DNA from 3 places in the Pseudonocardia sp. ICBG601 genome. Region 3 is predicted to be linked to each of the others. Evidence: riboswitches for the same ligand, from Rfam matches in the RefSeq annotation. Region 3 holds a riboswitch; each other region holds the start of a gene.
What was found. Region 3 has a riboswitch for cobalamin ahead of KPL57_RS53735 (ribonucleoside-diphosphate reductase subunit alpha). Riboswitches for the same ligand answer to the same signal wherever they lie in the genome.

Region 1 (5,634 bases), on a different contig from region 3:
AAGCCGGTGGCGCCGCGCAGCACGGCGGTGTTGCGCGGGTGCACGACCATGACGCCGACGGCGTCGCGGGTCAGCATCGCGGCGGCCTCTCCGAACAGCTGCTGGCGGGCCGCCGGGTCGACGGTGGCGTTGAGCCGGTCGACCAGCGCGTCGTAGGCGGGACTGCAGTACTGGTCGATGGCGTAGCTGCCGTCGCAGGTGTAGTCCGAGGTCAGCGTGCTCGCCGCGTCCGGGAAGTCGGACAGGTAGCTGCGCGAGTTGAGGAACATGTCGTAGTCACCGGCGAGGACCTTCGGCTCCTGGGCCTCGTAGTTCCCGACGGTGATGTCGACCTTCACCCCGGCGGCACCGAGCATCGCCTGGATCGCGTTCGCCAGCGCGGGCAGCTCGGGCCGGTTCGGGAAGGTCCACAGCCGCACGGTCAGCGGGTTCTGCTCGGTGTAGCCGGCCTCGGCGAGCAGCTGCCGGGCGCGGGCGACGTCGGCGCCGGGCGGCGGCGCGGTCTCGCCCCACGGCACGGCCGCACCGAACAGGTCGGCCGCGGGCGCGGCGCCCCCGGCGAGGACCTGCTGGGCCAGCACCGGGCGGTCGATCGCCGCGGTGACGGCCTGGCGGACCCGCAGGTCCGAGAACGGCGCCGCGGACTGGTTGAGCTGCAGCGGCACGGTGCGCGCGTTCGGGTACTCGACGACCTCGGCCCCGGCCGAGCGGACCTGGTCGAGCTGGGCCTGGGGCAGGCCCTCGGCGAACTGGACGTCGCCGGACTGGACCGCCAGCGCACGGGCCTGCGGGTCCTCGACGTAGCGGACGGTGACCCGGGCGGCGCCCGCCGGCTCGCCCCAGTAGTCGTCGTTGCGGACCAGCTGCGCGGAGTCGGCGCCGCTGACGGAGTCCAGCACGAACGGGCCGGTCGCGGTGCGCAGGTAGGCCGGCGCCCCGCCGCCGGCGTACGCGGCGGGCGCGAGGATGCCGAGGTTGCCGCTGGACAGCCGCAGCGGCATCACCGGGTCGGGCTCGGTGGTGGTGATCCGGACGGCGTCGGCGCCGTCGGGGGCGATGGCGAAGCCGATGCCCCGGATCGCCCGCGGCGGGGCCTCGACGCCCGCGACGTAGCGCAGCGCCGTGACGACGGCGTCCGGGGTGAGCGGGGTGCCGTCGTGGAACCGCACGCCCTGGCGCAGGGTGACCCGCCAGGCGTTGCCCTGCTGCTCCCAGGCCGTCGCGAGCATCGGCGCGGGCCGTGCCTCGGCGTCGACCGTGGTCAGGGTCTCGGCGACGCCGAGGGACTGCAGCCGGGCGCCGTCGTCGGCGTCGAAGGCGTAGTCGGCGCGCGGCGGGAACTGCAGGGCCACGGTCAGCTCACCGGCCGGGTCCGGGGTCCCGGTGCCGCCACCGCCGGCTCCACAGCCGGTCAGCACCAGGGCGGCGGCCGCGAGCAGCGCGGCCATCTTTCGTGCGATCACCCCATATGACTACATCTGACCACCTGTTCATTCAATGGAGCGTGAGCAACGCCCCGCGGCCGGGGAGCCGCGGGGCGTCGCGACACGGGCTCAGCCGGTCGTCGCCGAGTCCCGGACCCGGTGGGCGGCGGCGACCAGGTTGGTCAGGGCCGCCACCGTCTCGGTCTCACCGCGGGTCTTCAGCCCGCAGTCCGGGTTGGCCCACAGCCGGTCCGGTCCGATGTGGCGCAGGGCCGCGCCGAGCTGCTCGACCAGCTCGTCGGTGCCGGGCACCTCGGGCGAGTGGACGTCGTAGACGCCCGGGCCGAGCCCGCGCGGGACCCCCGGCCCGAGGTCGGCCAGCACCTCCATCCGCGACCGGGCCGCCTCGACGGTGGTGACGTCGGCGTCGAGCCCGTCGATCGCCCCCACCACCTCGCCGAACTCGGAGTAGCAGAGGTGGGTGTGGATCTGGGTGGCGTCGGTGACGGCCCCGACGGCCAGCCGGAACGCGTCCACCGCCCAGTCCAGGTACGCGGGCCGGTCCCGCTCGTGCAGGGGCAGCAGCTCGCGCAGTGCGGGCTCGTCGACCTGGATGATCCGGATCCCGGCGGCCTCCAGGTCGAGTACCTCGTCGCGCAGGGCCAGCCCCACCTGCCGGGCGGTGTCGCCCAGCGGCTGGTCGTCACGCACGAACGACCAGGCCAGGATCGTCACCGGGCCGGTCAGCATCCCCTTGACCAGCGCGTCGGACAGCGATTGGGCGAACCGCGCCCACTCCACCGTGATCGGCCGGGGCCGGGACACGTCCGAGTGCAGGATCGGCGGGCGCACGCACCGCGAGCCGTAGGACTGCACCCAGCCGTGGTCGGTGGTGGCGAAGCCGTCGAGGTTCTCGGCGAAGTACTGGACCATGTCGTTGCGCTCGGGCTCACCGTGCACCAGGACGTCGAGCCCGATGTCCTCCTGCAGCCGCACCACCCGGACGATCTCCTGGCGCATCCGCTCGGTGTAGGTGCCGGTGTCGATCGTGCCGGAGCGGTGCGCGGCCCGGTCGCGCCGGATCTGCGCGGTCTGCGGGAACGAGCCGATCGTCGTCGTGGGGACGACGGGCAGGCCGAGCGCCTCGCGCTGGACCTTCGCCCGGACGTCGCCGTGGCTGCGCCGGTAGTGGTCGGGGCCGAGCGCGTCGAGCCGGGACCGCACCCGCTCGTCGCGGCGCGCGGTGGCGGCGACCCGCTCCCGGGTGGCCCGTGCGGCGTCGAGCTCCGCCGCGACCGCGTCGGGTCCCTCGTGCAGGGCGCGTCCGAGCAGCACGACCTCGGTGACCTTCTGCCGGGCGAACGCCAGCATGTCGACGACGTCGCCGGGCAGGGCCGTCTCGGCGGCCAGGTCGTAGGGGACGTGCAGCAGCGAGCACGACGTCGAGACCTCGACCCGCCCCGCGACGCCGACCAGCCGCTGCGCCGTCGCCAGCGCCCGGTCCAGGTCGGTGCGCCACACGTTGCGCCCGTCGACGACGCCGGCCAGCACCACCTTCCGGTCCAGCCCCGGCACCGCCGGGCCTCCGGGGTCGAGGGCGTCGAGGTCGGCGGCCCCCGCGACGAGGTCGAGCGCCAGCCCCTCGACGGCCGTGGCGGCGAGCGCGGGCAGGGCGGGTCCCAGCTCCCCGAAGTACGACGCGACGAGGATCTTGGGCCGCCGGGTCGCCGAGGCGAGCCGGTCGTAGGCCCGGCGCAGCGCCGCGACCTCCTCGGGCGTCCGGTCGGCGGCGAAGGCGGGCTCGTCGAGCTGCACCCACTCCGCACCCGCCTCGGCGAGCTCGGCGAGCAGGTCGCGGTAGACCTCGACGAGCGGCCCGAGCAGGTCCAGCGGGCGGAAGCCCTCCGGTGCGCCGTCGGCCGGCTTGGACAGCAGCAGGAAGGTCACCGGCCCGACCAGCACCGGGCGGGTGGTGATCCCGCTGCGCAGGGCCTCGCGGAACTCGTCGAGGGCCTTGCGGCTGCCCGGCGCGAGCCGGGTGTCCGGGCCGACCTCGGGGACCAGGTAGTGGTAGTTCGTGTCGAACCACTTGGTCATCTCGCAGGCCGGGGCGCCGGTGCGGCCGCGGGCCATCGCGAACAGCCGCTCCAGCGGGTCGGTGACGCCGGCGAAGCGCTCCGGCACCGCCCCGACCGCCAGCGCGGTGTCCAGGACGTGGTCGTAGAACGAGAACGTGTTGCCCGGCACCGAGCCGAGCCCGGCGTCACGCAGCCCGGTCCAGGTGTCGCGGCGCAGCCCGGCGGCGACGTCGTGCAGTGCGGACGCGTCGGTCCGCCCGGCCCAGTACGACTCGGTCGCCCGCTTGAGCTCCCGGTCCGGTCCGATCCTGGGGTACCCCAGGACGGTGCTGCCGATGGTGCTGCTGGAAGGAATGCTCACGGCCCTCTCTCCTCGCGAGTGCGGTGGAGGACCCGTCGCCGGCACGGGGCGCCTGCGACCGCCGGGCACGGCGGTGCCCGGTCGTCCGCCCGGCCCTCCCGCGAGGCCACGGATCCGCGCACGCCGGACGGCGCACGCACCGGCGGCAGGTCTTCGGACTCACGGGCACACTGCTCAGACCTACTGGCCGTCGCTTCCCGGGATGGCTCCCAGTGCTGTTGACGGCGGTCGTTCCCGTTCACCGCTGCGGGGCAGTCCCGGATTCCCACCGGGTTCCCTCTTGCCTCGTGACGCCCCGTTCCCGGGCCGGCACGAACCGTCGGCGACCCGACACTACCCCGGGCCCGACGGCCGAACTGTTGCCGAACGATCCTTGTTGCCATAGTTTGGCATTACTTTCACACCCTCCCCGTCACCCGGGTCGAGGGCGACCTCACCCTGCGCCCCTCCGTTCGGAGGGGGAACCTGCCCGGTCTCCCGAGGGGTAATGGCGATCACCCCTGTGCCCGCGGCCACAGGGGTCATAGCGTGCGGTCTCGACCCATCCACCTGCCTCAGAAAGGGCTGACATGCAGGTAGACGAGCTGCTCAAGCCGTTCCCCATCAAGGAGTTCCACCCGTTCCCCCGTGCGCTCATGGGTCCGGGGTCGCACGAGCTCATCGGCCCGGAGGCCCTGAAGCTGGGCTTCAAGAAGACCCTGGTCATGACGTCGGGCCTGCGCGGCACCGACATCGTCAACAAGATCGTCGAGTCGATGAAGTACCACGGCCTCGAGGTCGTGCTGTACGACAAGGTCGAGTCGAACCCCAAGGACTACAACGTCATGGACGCTGTGGGCCTCTACCAGCAGAACAACTGCGACTCCTTCGTCTCCATCGGCGGCGGCTCCTCGCACGACGCCTGCAAGGGCGCGCGCATCTCGGTCGCGCACGACGGCCGCAACGTCAACGAGTTCGAGGGCTTCAACAAGTCCGAGAACCCGTCCAACCCGCCGCACATCGCGGTCTCCACCACGGCCGGCACCGGCTCGGAGACCTCGTGGGCCTACGTCATCACCGACACCACGACCGACCCCGACAACCCGCACAAGTACGTCGCGTTCGACGACCAGTCGGTCACCACCCTCGCGATCGACGACCCGGTGCTGTACTACGACTGCCCGATCGACTACACCGCGCAGTGCGGGTTCGACGTGCTCGCGCACGCCTCGGAGCCCTACGTCTCGCGTCTGGACTTCCAGCCGTCGCTGGGCAACGCCCTGCACGCCATCAAGCTGACCTCGCAGAACCTGCGCAAGGCCGTCTGGAACGGCCAGGAGCTCTCCGGCCGCGAGGGCATGATGTACGCGCAGTACATCGCCGCCCAGGCGTTCAACTCCGGTGGCCTCGGCATCATCCACTCGATCAGCCACGCGGTGTCGGCGTTCTACGACACCCACCACGGCCTGAACAACGCCATCGCGCTGCCCCGCGTGTGGGCGTTCAACATGCCGGTCGTCTACGAGCGCTTCGCCGACATCGCCGAGGCGATGGGTGTCGACACCCGCGGCATGACCAAGCCGCAGGCCGCCGACGCCGCGCTCGCCGCCTCCATCCGGCTGCTGCGCGACGTGGGCATCCCGGAGAAGTTCGCCGACGTCAAGCAGGACACCTACTCGAAGAACCGGCTGGGCATCGGCCCGACCAAGTTCTACGAGAACGCGCCGACCATCATCGGTGACGCGGCCGACGTCGACCGGATCACCAACCACGTCCTCGGCGACGCCTGCAC
Region 2 (5,634 bases), on a different contig from region 3:
CCGCGCAGCACGGTGCCGCCGCGGGCGCGCAGCCCGCGCCGATAGCCGTCGTGCAGGGCCGCGGTGTCGACGTCGCAGGCACCGGCGGTCCACGCGGCCGCACGCGGGGCACGGCGCAGCACCGGCGCGCGTCGCCACGCCTGCGCGGGGTCCAGGGCGACCGGGGCGCCGGGCTCGCCGTGCTGCTCGCGCAGCGTCGTGGCGAGACGGTCGGCGGCCTGCTCGTCGTCGGCGAGGTGCAGGACCGGGCGCGGGGACAGCAGCGGCGGCGTCCCGAGCTGCTCGGGCAGCGCGGCGAACCGCGGCCCGGAGGCGTCGATCAGCGCGCGGAACGGGCCGGAGCCGTGACCGGGGATGTAGGTGGCGGCCGAGCGGGCGGTGGAGTGGACCGGCAGGTCCTGCTCGGCCTCGGTCAGCACGACGCGGGCGTGCGCGGCCAGCTCCCACGCGACCGACACCCCGGCGATGCCGCCGCCGACCACCAGCACGTCCGCCGTCTCCATGCCCGCGACGATAGGTCGGCGGCACCGGGGAAAACCGGTGGCCCCGGCCCGGGCGGTCGTCGTAGCGTCGCCGCCATGCTGATCCGGTTCCTCTGAGCGGCCCGCGGAGTCGACCTCCGCGCCCCCGCCGCCGGCCCGTGACGTCCACCGGGCCCGGAACCGTCGCCGCCCTCGTGCGGCCCTTCCGGCGTCCCCGCGCGTCACCGGCCCTCCGCACCCGGTCCGAGTCCGACCCGATGCTCCGAGGAGGTCGTATGCCCACGACCCGCCACACCCCTGTCCCCACCGCCGACACCGGTCCCGCCGGGGCGCCCACGCCCGCCAACCGCGCCGAGCGGCGCGCGGCGAAGCGCGGCCGGTCCGGCGCCCCGGGCGGCCCGGCGGTACCGCGCACGGCGGGGCCGGCCCCGCAGGCCCGCCCGGCCCACGTCCGCACGGACTTCGCCGCCCGCCGCAGCGGCTGAGGGCACGGGCACGATCACGGATCGGGCACCGGGGACGTCGGCAGGCGACCCTCCGCGTGCCCGATCCGTGATCACTCCCGGCGGTGCGGCCCGGTGCGGGGGCGACGTGGAAGGCTGGACGCCGTGACCGTCACCGTCTGGTGGGCCGCCCCGGCCGATCCCGGCGACCGCGCCGACCTCGTCGCGCTGCTGGACGCCCATGAACGCGAGCGGCTCCGCGCACTGCGCAGGCCCGAGGACCGTGCCCGCTACCTCGCCGCGCACGCCCTGGCCCGGCTCGTGCTCGCCGAGCGGCTCGACGCCGACCCCGCCGCGCTCGTCCTGGACCGCACCTGTCGCTGCGGGGAGCCGCACGGCAAGCCGCGCCTGGCCGGGCGCGGCGACGACCCCGGCTTCTCGCTGACCCACTCCGGCGCGCTGGTCGGCGTCGCGGTCGGGACCGGCCCGGTCGGCGTCGACGTCGAGGCGCACCGCCCGCTGTCCGGCCTCGACGGCCTGGTCCGGCACGCCCTCTCCCCCGCCGAGCTCGCCGCGGGCACGCCCGACGGCACCGGGTTCCTGGTCACCTGGACCCGCAAGGAGGCGCTGCTCAAGGCCACCGGCGAGGGCCTGTCGAGCCCGATGGACGCGATCACGCTGTCCCCGCCGCACGCCCCGGCCCGGGTGCTGGGCTGGACCGGCACCGGCGGGAGCTGGTGGGTCGCCGACGTCGCCACCGGTCTCGCCGACCACCCGGGCGCCGTCGCCGGGGCGGGACCGGTGGCCCCGGCCGTCGCCGTCGCCGACGGCGACGCGGTCCTGTCGGTGCGCCGGGGCACGATGCACGGGTGATGGTGAGGTGACCGCGGCGGCCGACCGCTGGGTGCTGCATCTGGACATGGACGCGTTCTTCGCCTCCGTCGAGCAGCTGACCCGGCCCACGCTGGCCGACCGGCCGGTCCTGGTCGGCGGCGCGGGAGCGCGCGGCGTCGTCGCGGGGGCGAGCTACCAGGCGCGGGTGTTCGGGGCCCGCTCGGCGATGCCGATGGGCCAGGCGCGGCGGCGCTGCCCGCACGCGACCGTCCTGCCGCCCCGGTTCTCGCTGTACAAGGCGCTGTCCGACGAGGTCATGGCCGTCCTCGGCGAGTTCTCCCCGGTGCTCGAGCCGGTCTCGGTCGACGAGGCGTTCGTGGAGCCGCCCGACCTGGTGGGGGCCTCCCCGGACCGGGTGCGGGAGTGGGGCACCCGGCTGCGCGACGCGGTGCGCGAGCGCACCGGGCTGCCCGCCTCGGTGGGCGCCGGGTCGGGCAAGCAGGTCGCGAAGATCGCCTCCGAGCTGGCCAAGCCGGACGGGCTGCGGGTGATCGCCCACGCCGAGCAGGCCACCGTGCTCGACCCGCTCCCGGTGCGGTCGTTGTGGGGCATCGGGCCGGTCTCCGGCGAGGCGCTGCGGAAGATCGGGATCGAGACGATCGGACAGCTCGCCGCGATGGACGCCCGCGAGGTCGCCGGGGTGCTGGGCGGCGCCGTCGGGTCCGAGCTGCACCGCCTGGCGCGCGGCATCGACGACCGTCCGGTCGCCCCGCGCGGCGCGGCCAAGCAGATCAGCGCGGAGACGACCTTCGACGCCGACCTGACCGCGATGAGCGCGGTGCACACCGCGGTGGAGTCGATCTGCGTCGCCGTGCACCGGCGCCTGGTCGCCGACGGCCGGACCGCCCGCACCGTCACGGTGAAGGCGCGGACGGGGGACTTCACCACCCACACCCGGTCCGAGACGACCCCCTTCGGGACCCGGGACCTGGCGACCCTGGTCGCGGTGGCCCGGCGGCTGGCCGAGGGCGCCGTCGGCGAGGGCGGGGTGCGGCTGCTGGGGGTGTCGGTGTCCGGCTTCGGCGACGAGCCGCCACTGGCGCTGTTCGACGCGGTGCCCTCGGAGAGCGGGTGGACGACGGCCCCGGCCCCCGACTCCGCGCCCGCGGCCGCCGGCCCGGCCGCGGCGGCGGGGGTGACCGTGCTCGACGCACCCCCGGAGAGCGACGCAGCCACCGGGACCGGCGCGACCGTGGAGCCCGGCGACGTGCCCGGCCCGCTCCGCCCGGACCGGCCCGACCGCGAACCCGACCCGGACCGGCCCTGGCGCGCCGGCGACGACGTCGCCCACCCCGAGCACGGCCACGGCTGGGTCCAGGGCGCCGGGCACGGGCGGGTCACCGTGCGGTTCGAGACCGCGCTCACCGGCCCCGGACGCACCCGCACGCTCGACGCCGCCGACCCGGACCTCACCCGGGCCGACCCGCTGGGCAGCTGGCGGGCCTGAGCCCGGGCCCCGTGCGGGCTCAGCCGATCAGCGGGCTGCGGTGCGGCGGTGCGACGCGGCTGCCCTCGGCGACCCGGGCGCGCAGCGCGGGGGCGGTGCGGGCCAGCCCGTCGAGGACGGCGCCGAGCGCGGCGTCGCCCGCGGGGTCGCCCCCGACCAGCAGCACCGCGGCTCCGGCGGGCCCGGCGGCGGCCCAGGCCCCGATCCGGGCGACGGCGTCGCGCGGTGTGACCGGCTCGACCCGCCACGCCTCGGCGTAGAACAGGGCGGTCGACTCGGCCTGCGGGAAGGCGAAGACCGTCTCGGCCTCGGCCAGCAGGTCGTGCGCACCCGGGCGGGGCGCGTCGTCGCCGGACGGATCGGTACCGAGCACCACCAGGTCGTGGCTCATCGCATGTCCTCCTCGAGGGTCCGCGCCCTCACCAGTGGGAATCCGCGACGACGGGCAGTGTCCTGGCTCCCGGATCGGCACGCCCTCCCCGGCCTTCCCACCCTCGCGGGCGGTGGCGCCGGTGTGGGGAGGGCACTCCCCGGTGACAGTGGCGGGACCGCGCCGGACTCGCACCGGCTTCCTGTTCCGTCGTCGGCCGGGAGCCCATCACGCGACCGGGTTAGCGGTCAACAGTCCCCCGCCCGGCCACTCCCCGCAGATGGTCGAGCAGGTCGTGCTCGGTCAGCGTCCCGAGCAGCGGCCCGTCCGGCCCCTCCCGCACGGGCAGCGCGGCGCCCCGGTGTGCCGCGAGCACCCCGAGGACGTCGTGCACGGAGCCGCCCGGGTCCAGGGCGGGCAGCTCCGGGTCGGGCGTCGTGCCGTCGGCGGGGCGCATCACCTGGGCGACGACGACCCGGCGCAGCGCCTCGTCGGTCGGGGTGTCGGCGGCGAGGTCGATCCCGCGTCGCAGCAGCTTGAGCGTGTAGATGTTGTCCCGCGACACCAGGTTGGACAGGCCGGTGGCCAGGACGACGGCGGCCATCAGCGGCAGGATCAGGGCGTAGTCGCCGGTGAGCTCGAACACGATGAGCACCGCGGTGATCGGGGCGTGGGCGGCCCCCGCGAACACCGCCGCCATGCCGACCAGGCCGAACGCGCCGGGGTGCAGGTCGAGCGCCGGGAACAGGGCCGCGGCGGCGTAGCCGAAGGCGGTCCCGGCGGTGCCGCCGACGAACAGCGACGGCGCGAAGACGCCGCCGGACCCGCCTATGCCGATGGTGAGGCTGGAGGCGAGGATCTTCCCGACGACGAGCAGGAGCAGGAACCCGACGACGTACCGGCCGCCGATCGCGGCCTCCAGCACCGGGTAGCCCACGCCGTACATCTGGGGCAGCGCCAGCAGCAGCGCGCCGAGCAGCAGCCCGCCGACGGCCGGGCGCAGCCACTCCGGGCCGCGCCAGACGGCGTCGCAGGCGTCCTCGACGGCGTAGAGGATGCGGGCGAAGGCCCAGCCCAGCAGCCCCGCGAGCAGCCCGAGCAGCGCGTAGAGCGGCAGCTGGGCGGGGCTGCCCAGGTCGAAGTGCGGCAGGGTCAGGATCGCGCGGTCCCCGGCGATCACCTCGGCGACGACGTTCGCGACCACCGAGCTGATCACCAGCACGCCGAACGCCTCGGCGCTGAACGACCGCAGGATCAGCTCCAGGCCGAACACCACCCCGGAGATCGGGGCGTCGAACGTCGCGGAGATCCCGCCCGCGGCGCCGCAGGCGACCATGAGGACCAGCCGGGTGGCGGGCACCCGCAGCCACTGCCCGATGGCCGAGCCGAGCGCGGAGCCGATCTGCACGATCGGGCCCTCCCGGCCGACGGAGCCGCCGGTGCCGATGCAGATCCCCGACGCGAGCGCCTTCACCGCGGCGACGGTGACCGGGATCCGCCCGCCCCGGCGCGCGACGGCGAGCATCACCTCCGGCACCCCGTGCCCGCGGGCCTCCGGCGCGAACCGCTGGACCAGTGGGCCGTACACCAGGCCGCCGAGCACCGGGGCGACGAGCAGGAACCAGACCCCCAGCCCGGGCAGGTGCGGCGAGGCGACCCGGCCGGCGTCGGAGAAGTCCTCCCGGCCGGTGACCAGCCAGGTCACGCCGAGGATCAGCTCGTGGAACAGCACCGACCCGATGCCGGCGCCGATCCCGATGACCGTCGCCAGGCCGACGAGCCCCGGCCGGGTGCCGACGAGCGCGCGGTGCAGCGCGCGGACCGCGGTCACCGGGCACCGTCCTCGGCGGGCACGGGCGCGACGGCCCAGTCGGTCTCGCCGACCTCGCCCGCGGCCTCGGCGAAGCGGCGCAGCGCGTCGCGGACCGCGGTGCGCTCGGCGGCGGGCAGCGTCGCGAGCAGCCGGTGCATCTCGGCCCGACGCAGCCGGGTGACCTC
Region 3 (5,634 bases):
GTGGTGGACGACGACGAGGAGAACCGCTACCAGTCCCTCGTGGACGGTCACGTGCACTGGGCACACGACCTGTTCCCGCACAGCGCGCGCCGGCTGCTCGGGCGGGTCGGCACGACGGTGGTGTCCGCGCCGGGCTCGGCGACCCGCTTCCTCGACGTCGGCCCGGCCGGGTCGTCCCCCGGCACCGGTACGGCAGGCGGCACGACCGCCGGGGCGTCCGGCGACGTGCTCGGCGATCCCCGGCTGGCCGAGGCGGTCCGGCTCGGCATCGACCGGACCGAGCTCGTCCGCGAGGTGCTGCTCGACCTCGCCGAGCCGGGCGACGACCTGTTCGGCCCGGGCCTGGCGTATCACCCGGCCGGGTTCGCGCCGGTGGAGCGCGACGTCGCCCGCGCGCGGGAGCTCGTCGCGGCGGCGGGCGCGGACCGGCTGGAGGTGCCGCTGCTGTTCGACCCGTTCGACCCGATGTCGCGCCCGGCCGCCGACACCGTCGTGGAACAGCTCGCCGAGATCGGGCTGACCTGCACGCCACGCGAGCCGGACCCGCCCGACGCCGCCCCGACCCCGGGCATCCGGTTCCGCCGGGCCGCGGCGACCCCGCTCCCGCTGTACCTGCGCGCGGCCGCGGGCCCGGACCCCGCCGACGACGCCCCGCCCGTCGCGACCGCGGGCGAGGACGACGCACCGGCCGCGGCGGGACGGGCCGACGTGGGTGCCCTGCTCGCCACCGCGCGCGGGGTGCCGGACGAGGCACGCCGGGTCGAGGCCCTGCGACGCGCCCAGCTCCTGCTGCGCGACCGCTCGACCGTCTGGTCCTCGGGCGACGAGCACGTCGGCGTGTCCGCCGACCTGACCGGCGTCGAGCCCGCCCGGCCGGACACCGCCACCTGGGCCCGGTTCCACCGGCTGCGGATGGGGTGACCCGCTGCGGGCGGGGCTCCGAACCGCTCCCGGCCGCAGGACGGGCCGTGCCGCAGCCGGGTCACGGCAGGGCCACGGCACCGCCCGCCGGGCCTCAGGCGCCGGCGTGCTCGCGCAGCAGCGCCGCCGTCTCGCGGGTGACCTCGGCGTGCAGCCGACAGTGCTCGTGGTGGTCGGCGTGGGCGCCGCAGGCCGCGGCGGACGCCTCGCAGGCCAGCGCGGCGGCCGAGGCGGCGGCCTCGCCGACGGCCTTGTCCCCGGTGCGGCGGCCGAGCACGGCCGCGGCGGCGGTGCAGAGGTCGGCGGCGTCGAGCGCCAGCAGGACCTCGGTCTCCATCCCGCCGGAGGCGACCATCGCCGAGGCGCAGGCGGTGCTAGCGCGGGCGGCGTCGTGCAGCTTCTCGACGACGGCGGCCGGGGTGGTGACGCCGGCGGCGTCCAGGACGTGGTGGCTCACGGGATCTCCCTCTCGATGGTGGAACGGTCGGCGGCGGAGTACCCCACGGCGGGCCCTGCCTACCCGCCGCGCCTCGTCGACCACGACCGTCCGCCGGGCCGGTGCCGCCGGACACCCGTCGTCGCCGTGATCACCTGAACAGTTCGTCAGGTGTCACGTAGGGTCGGGGCGTGTCCGCCCTCCCCGCCGTCACCGCCTGCCGGGGGTGCTGCTGCGGCTCCGGCCGCAAGCACCCCGGCCTCGACCGCGACCACCACGACCGGCTGCTCGACCGGCTGACCGACGGCCTGGCCGGGCACGCCCGGCTGCGCACCAGCGAGTGCCTGGGCCCGTGCGCGGACTCCGACGTCCTGGTGGTCGCCCCGGCGCCCGGGGCCCGCCGGGCGGGCGCCCGGCCGGTCTGGCTCCGTGCGGTCCTGGACGCCGCGACCACGGACGCGGTCGCGGCCTGGGTGCGCGCCGGCGGGCCGGGACTCGCCGCCGTCCCGCCAGCACTCGCGGGGCACGTGTTCACCCCCGGCCCCCGGGCGACGGCCGAGGGGCGGGCGGCGGGCTGACCCCGGACCGCCGGTCACCGAGGGGGGTTGCATCCGCACCGATGGGGGGGATGGAGTAGCTCCGCCCACAAGATGTAGTGTCCAGACCACTGGTGGTTCACCGGCCCGCCCGGGCCGGTGAGGCAAGAGGGAACCCGGTGGGAATCCGGGACTGCCCCGCAGCGGTGAACGGGAACGACCGCCGTCAACAGCACTGGGAGTGATCCCGGGAAGCGACGGCCAGTAGGTGTGAGCAGTGCGCCCGTGAGTCCGAAGACCTGCCACCGGTGCGCGTACCGACCGGTGCGCGCTGCTCCGGGCCTCGTGGGACGGCACCAGGGTGCGGTGGGCCGCCGACGACACGCGACCCGCCGCCTCCTCGCACCGCGCCCGCCCCCGGAGGCGACGGCGACTCGCGAGGAGAGAGCCCGTGACGGCTTCCACCGCTGCACCGGCAACAGCACCCCCGGCCCTGCGCGTCATCCGGCGCGACGGCTCCGAGACCGGGTTCGACGCCACGAAGATCTCGGTGGCGACGACCAAGGCGTTCCTGGCGGTCGAGGGGGACTCGGGCGCGACGTCGTCGCGGCTGCACCACCTCGTGGCCGGGCTGACCGACCAGGTCGTCGCGGCGCTGACCCGGCACCCGGCGCACGCCGTGCACGTCGAGCAGATCCAGGACCAGGTCGAGCTCGCCCTGATGCGCGGCGGCCACCACAAGGTAGCCCGTTCCTACGTGCTCTACCGCGAGCAGCAGGCACGGGCCCGGGAACGCGACGGCGGGGACCGCGCGTCGGACGCGCCGGTCGTGCACGTCACCGGGCCCGACGGCAGCCGGACCCCACTGGACCGCGACCGGGTCGCCGCGGTGCTCGGCGAGGCGTGCGACGGCATCGACGACGTCGCGCCGGAGCCGGTGCTCGCCGAGCTGGACCGCACCGTCTACGACGGCATCACCGCCGACGAGCTGGCCCAGGCCCTGGTCCTGGCCGCCCGCACCCTGGTCGAGCGCGAGCCCGCGTACTCCCTGGTGGCGTCGCGGCTGCTGCTGGACCGGCTCCGCGCCGAGGCCGTCTCGCACCTGGCGGGCACCCGGGAGACCCCGGACCACGCGACGATGACCGAGCGGTACGCGTCCTACACGAAGGACTACCTGCGCCACGCCATCGCGATCGGCCTGGTCGACCCCGAGCTCGCGACCTTCGACCTGGACCGGGTCACCGCCGCCCTCCGCCCGGACCGTGACCTGCAGATCGGCTTCCTCGGCCTGCAGACCCTCTACGACCGCTACTTCCTGCACGAGCGCGGCGTGCGCTTCGAGCTGCCGCAGGCGTTCTTCCTGCGGGTCGCGATGGGACTGGCGGTGCGCGAGATCGACCGCGAGGCCCGGGCGATCGAGTTCTACGAGGTCCTGTCGAGCTTCGACTTCATGGCCTCGACCCCGACGCTGTTCAACTCCGGCACCACCGGCCGCAGCTGTCGTCGTGCTTCCTCACCACCGTCGACGACGACCTGGAGTCGATCTTCGGCGGCTACCGGAACAACGCGCTGCTGGCCAAGTACTCCGGCGGGCTCGGCAACGACTGGACCCCGGTCCGCGGCCTCGGCGCGCACATCCGCGGCACCAACGGCGTCTCCCAGGGGGTGGTGCCGTTCCTCAAGATCGCCGGGGACACGGCCGTCGCGGTGAACCAGGGCGGCAAGCGCAAGGGCGCGGCGTGCGCCTACCTGGAGACCTGGCACGTCGACATCGAGGAGTTCCTCGACCTGCGCAAGAACACCGGCGACGACCGCCGCCGGACCCACGACATGAACACCGCGAACTGGGTGCCCGACGAGTTCCTGCGCCGCGTGCAGGCCGACGCCGAGTGGACTCTGTTCTCCCCGGACGAGGTGCCCGACCTGCACGACCTCTACGGCACCGCGTTCGCCCAGCGGTACCGCGAGTACGAGGCGGCCGCGGCGCGCGGCGAGGTCCGGGTGCACCGCACGGTGCGCGCGGTCGAGCTGTGGCGGCGGATGCTGACCATGCTGTTCGAGACCGGGCACCCGTGGATCACGTTCAAGGACCCGTGCAACCTGCGCAGCCCGCAGCAGCACGCGGGGGTGGTGCACTCGTCGAACCTGTGCACCGAGATCACCCTCAACACCCGCGCCGGCGACGAGGGCGAGGTCGCGGTCTGCAACCTCGGCTCGGTGAACCTCGCCGCGCACGTCACGCGCGACGGGCTCGACGCGGACAAGCTCCGCCGCACGGTGACGACCGCGGTGCGGATGCTCGACAACGTCGTGGACATCAACTTCTACACGATCCCCGAGGCCCGCCGGTCCAACCTGCGCCACCGCCCGGTCGGCCTGGGCATGATGGGCTTCTCCGACGCGCTGTTCGTCCAGCGCATCGCCCCCGCGAGCGACGCGGCCGTCGAGTTCGCCGACACCTCGGCCGAGCTCCTGAGCTTCCACGCGATCACCGCGTCGTCGGACCTGGCGGTCGAGCGCGGCCGCTACGCCAGCTTCGACGGGTCGCTGTGGAGCCGCGGGATCCTGCCGCTGGACTCGCTCGACCTGCTGGCCGCCGCCCGCGGCGACGGCGAGCTCGAGATCGACCGGTCGTCCACGCTGGACTGGGACACACTGCGGGAGAAGGTCCGCACCCAGGGAATGCGCAACTCCAACGTGCTCGCGATCGCCCCGACGGCGACGATCTCGAACATCTGCGGGGTCGGGCAGTCGATCGAGCCGATCCACCTCAACCTGTACGTGAAGTCCAACATGTCCGGCGACTTCACCGTGATCAACCCGCACCTGGTCCGCGACCTCAAGGAGCGCGGGCTGTGGGACGAGGTGATGGTCGCCGACCTGAAGTACTTCGACGGGTCGCTGGCCGAGATCGACCGGGTCCCCGCCGACCTGAAGGAGCTCTACGCGACCGCGTTCGAGATCGAGCCGAGCCGGCTCGTGGCCGCGGCGTCGCGCCGGCAGAAATGGCTCGACCAGGCCCAGTCGCTGAACCTCTACCTGGCCTCCCCCAGCGGCCGCGCCCTGGACGAGCTCTACCGCCTGGCCTGGCGTTCGGGCCTCAAGACCACCTACTACCTGCGCACCCGCGCGGCGACGGCCGTCGAGAAGTCCACCCTCACCGGCACCGACGGCCGGCTCACCGGCGTGCCCAGCACCCCCGCGGCCTCCCCCGCCCCGGCGGCCCCGGCACCGTCGCCCGCGGCGACCGTGCCCGCGGTCCCCGTCACCGCCCCCGATCTCGACCCGGGCGCCGCCTGCTCGGTCGACGACCCCGACTGCGAGGCCTGCCAGTGAGCACCCCGACCACCGACCGCCACACGGGCGCCGACACCAGCGGGCTCGGCGAGATCGCCCGCGGTGCCGCTCCGATCGACGCCGACGACAAGCGCATGATCAACGCGCGGGCCGACGTCAACCAGCTCCTGCCGCTCAAGTACACCTGGGCCTGGGAGAAGTACCTGGCCGGCTGCGCCAACCACTGGATGCCGACCGAGGTCGCCATGCAGGCCGACATCGCGCTGTGGCGCTCCCCCGGCGGCCTCACCGACGACGAGCGCCTGATGCTCACCCGCAACCTCGGCTTCTTCGCCACCGCCGAGTCGCTGGTCGCGAACAACATCGTGCTCGCCGTCTACCGCCACCTCACCAACCCCGAGTGCCGCCAGTACCTGCTGCGGCAGTCGTTCGAGGAGGCGGTGC

Region 1: linked by a shared signal. The riboswitch ahead of metE (5-methyltetrahydropteroyltriglutamate--homocysteine S-methyltransferase) and the one ahead of KPL57_RS53735 (ribonucleoside-diphosphate reductase subunit alpha) in region 3 are both predicted to bind cobalamin.
Region 2: linked by a shared signal. The riboswitch ahead of KPL57_RS52270 (hypothetical protein) and the one ahead of KPL57_RS53735 (ribonucleoside-diphosphate reductase subunit alpha) in region 3 are both predicted to bind cobalamin.

The regions. Positions count from the first base shown of each region.
Region 1 is NZ_JAHLJA010000148.1:155,330-160,963, forward strand. Features, by position in the region: gene KPL57_RS29790 (ABC transporter substrate-binding protein) at 1-1,463, opposite strand, end outside; gene metE (5-methyltetrahydropteroyltriglutamate--homocysteine S-methyltransferase) at 1,554-3,863, opposite strand; cobalamin riboswitch at 3,990-4,199, opposite strand; gene mdo (NDMA-dependent methanol dehydrogenase) at 4,433-5,634, shown strand, end outside.
Region 2 is NZ_JAHLJA010000152.1:401,842-407,475, forward strand. Features, by position in the region: gene KPL57_RS52250 (FAD-binding oxidoreductase) at 1-503, opposite strand, end outside; gene KPL57_RS52255 (hypothetical protein) at 758-967, shown strand; gene KPL57_RS52260 (4'-phosphopantetheinyl transferase superfamily protein) at 1,091-1,798, shown strand; gene KPL57_RS52265 (DNA polymerase IV) at 1,845-3,266, shown strand; gene KPL57_RS52270 (hypothetical protein) at 3,286-3,657, opposite strand; cobalamin riboswitch at 3,692-3,881, opposite strand; gene KPL57_RS52275 (chloride channel protein) at 3,878-5,467, opposite strand; gene KPL57_RS52280 (MarR family winged helix-turn-helix transcriptional regulator) at 5,464-5,634, opposite strand, start outside.
Region 3 is NZ_JAHLJA010000153.1:71,139-76,772, forward strand. Features, by position in the region: gene KPL57_RS53720 (ABC transporter substrate-binding protein) at 1-921, shown strand, start outside; gene KPL57_RS53725 (four-helix bundle copper-binding protein) at 1,016-1,378, opposite strand; gene KPL57_RS68160 (hypothetical protein) at 1,394-1,516, shown strand; gene KPL57_RS53730 (hypothetical protein) at 1,549-1,935, shown strand; cobalamin riboswitch at 2,012-2,215, shown strand; partial or broken gene KPL57_RS53735 (ribonucleoside-diphosphate reductase subunit alpha) at 2,345-5,229, shown strand; gene KPL57_RS53740 (ribonucleotide-diphosphate reductase subunit beta) at 5,226-5,634, shown strand, end outside.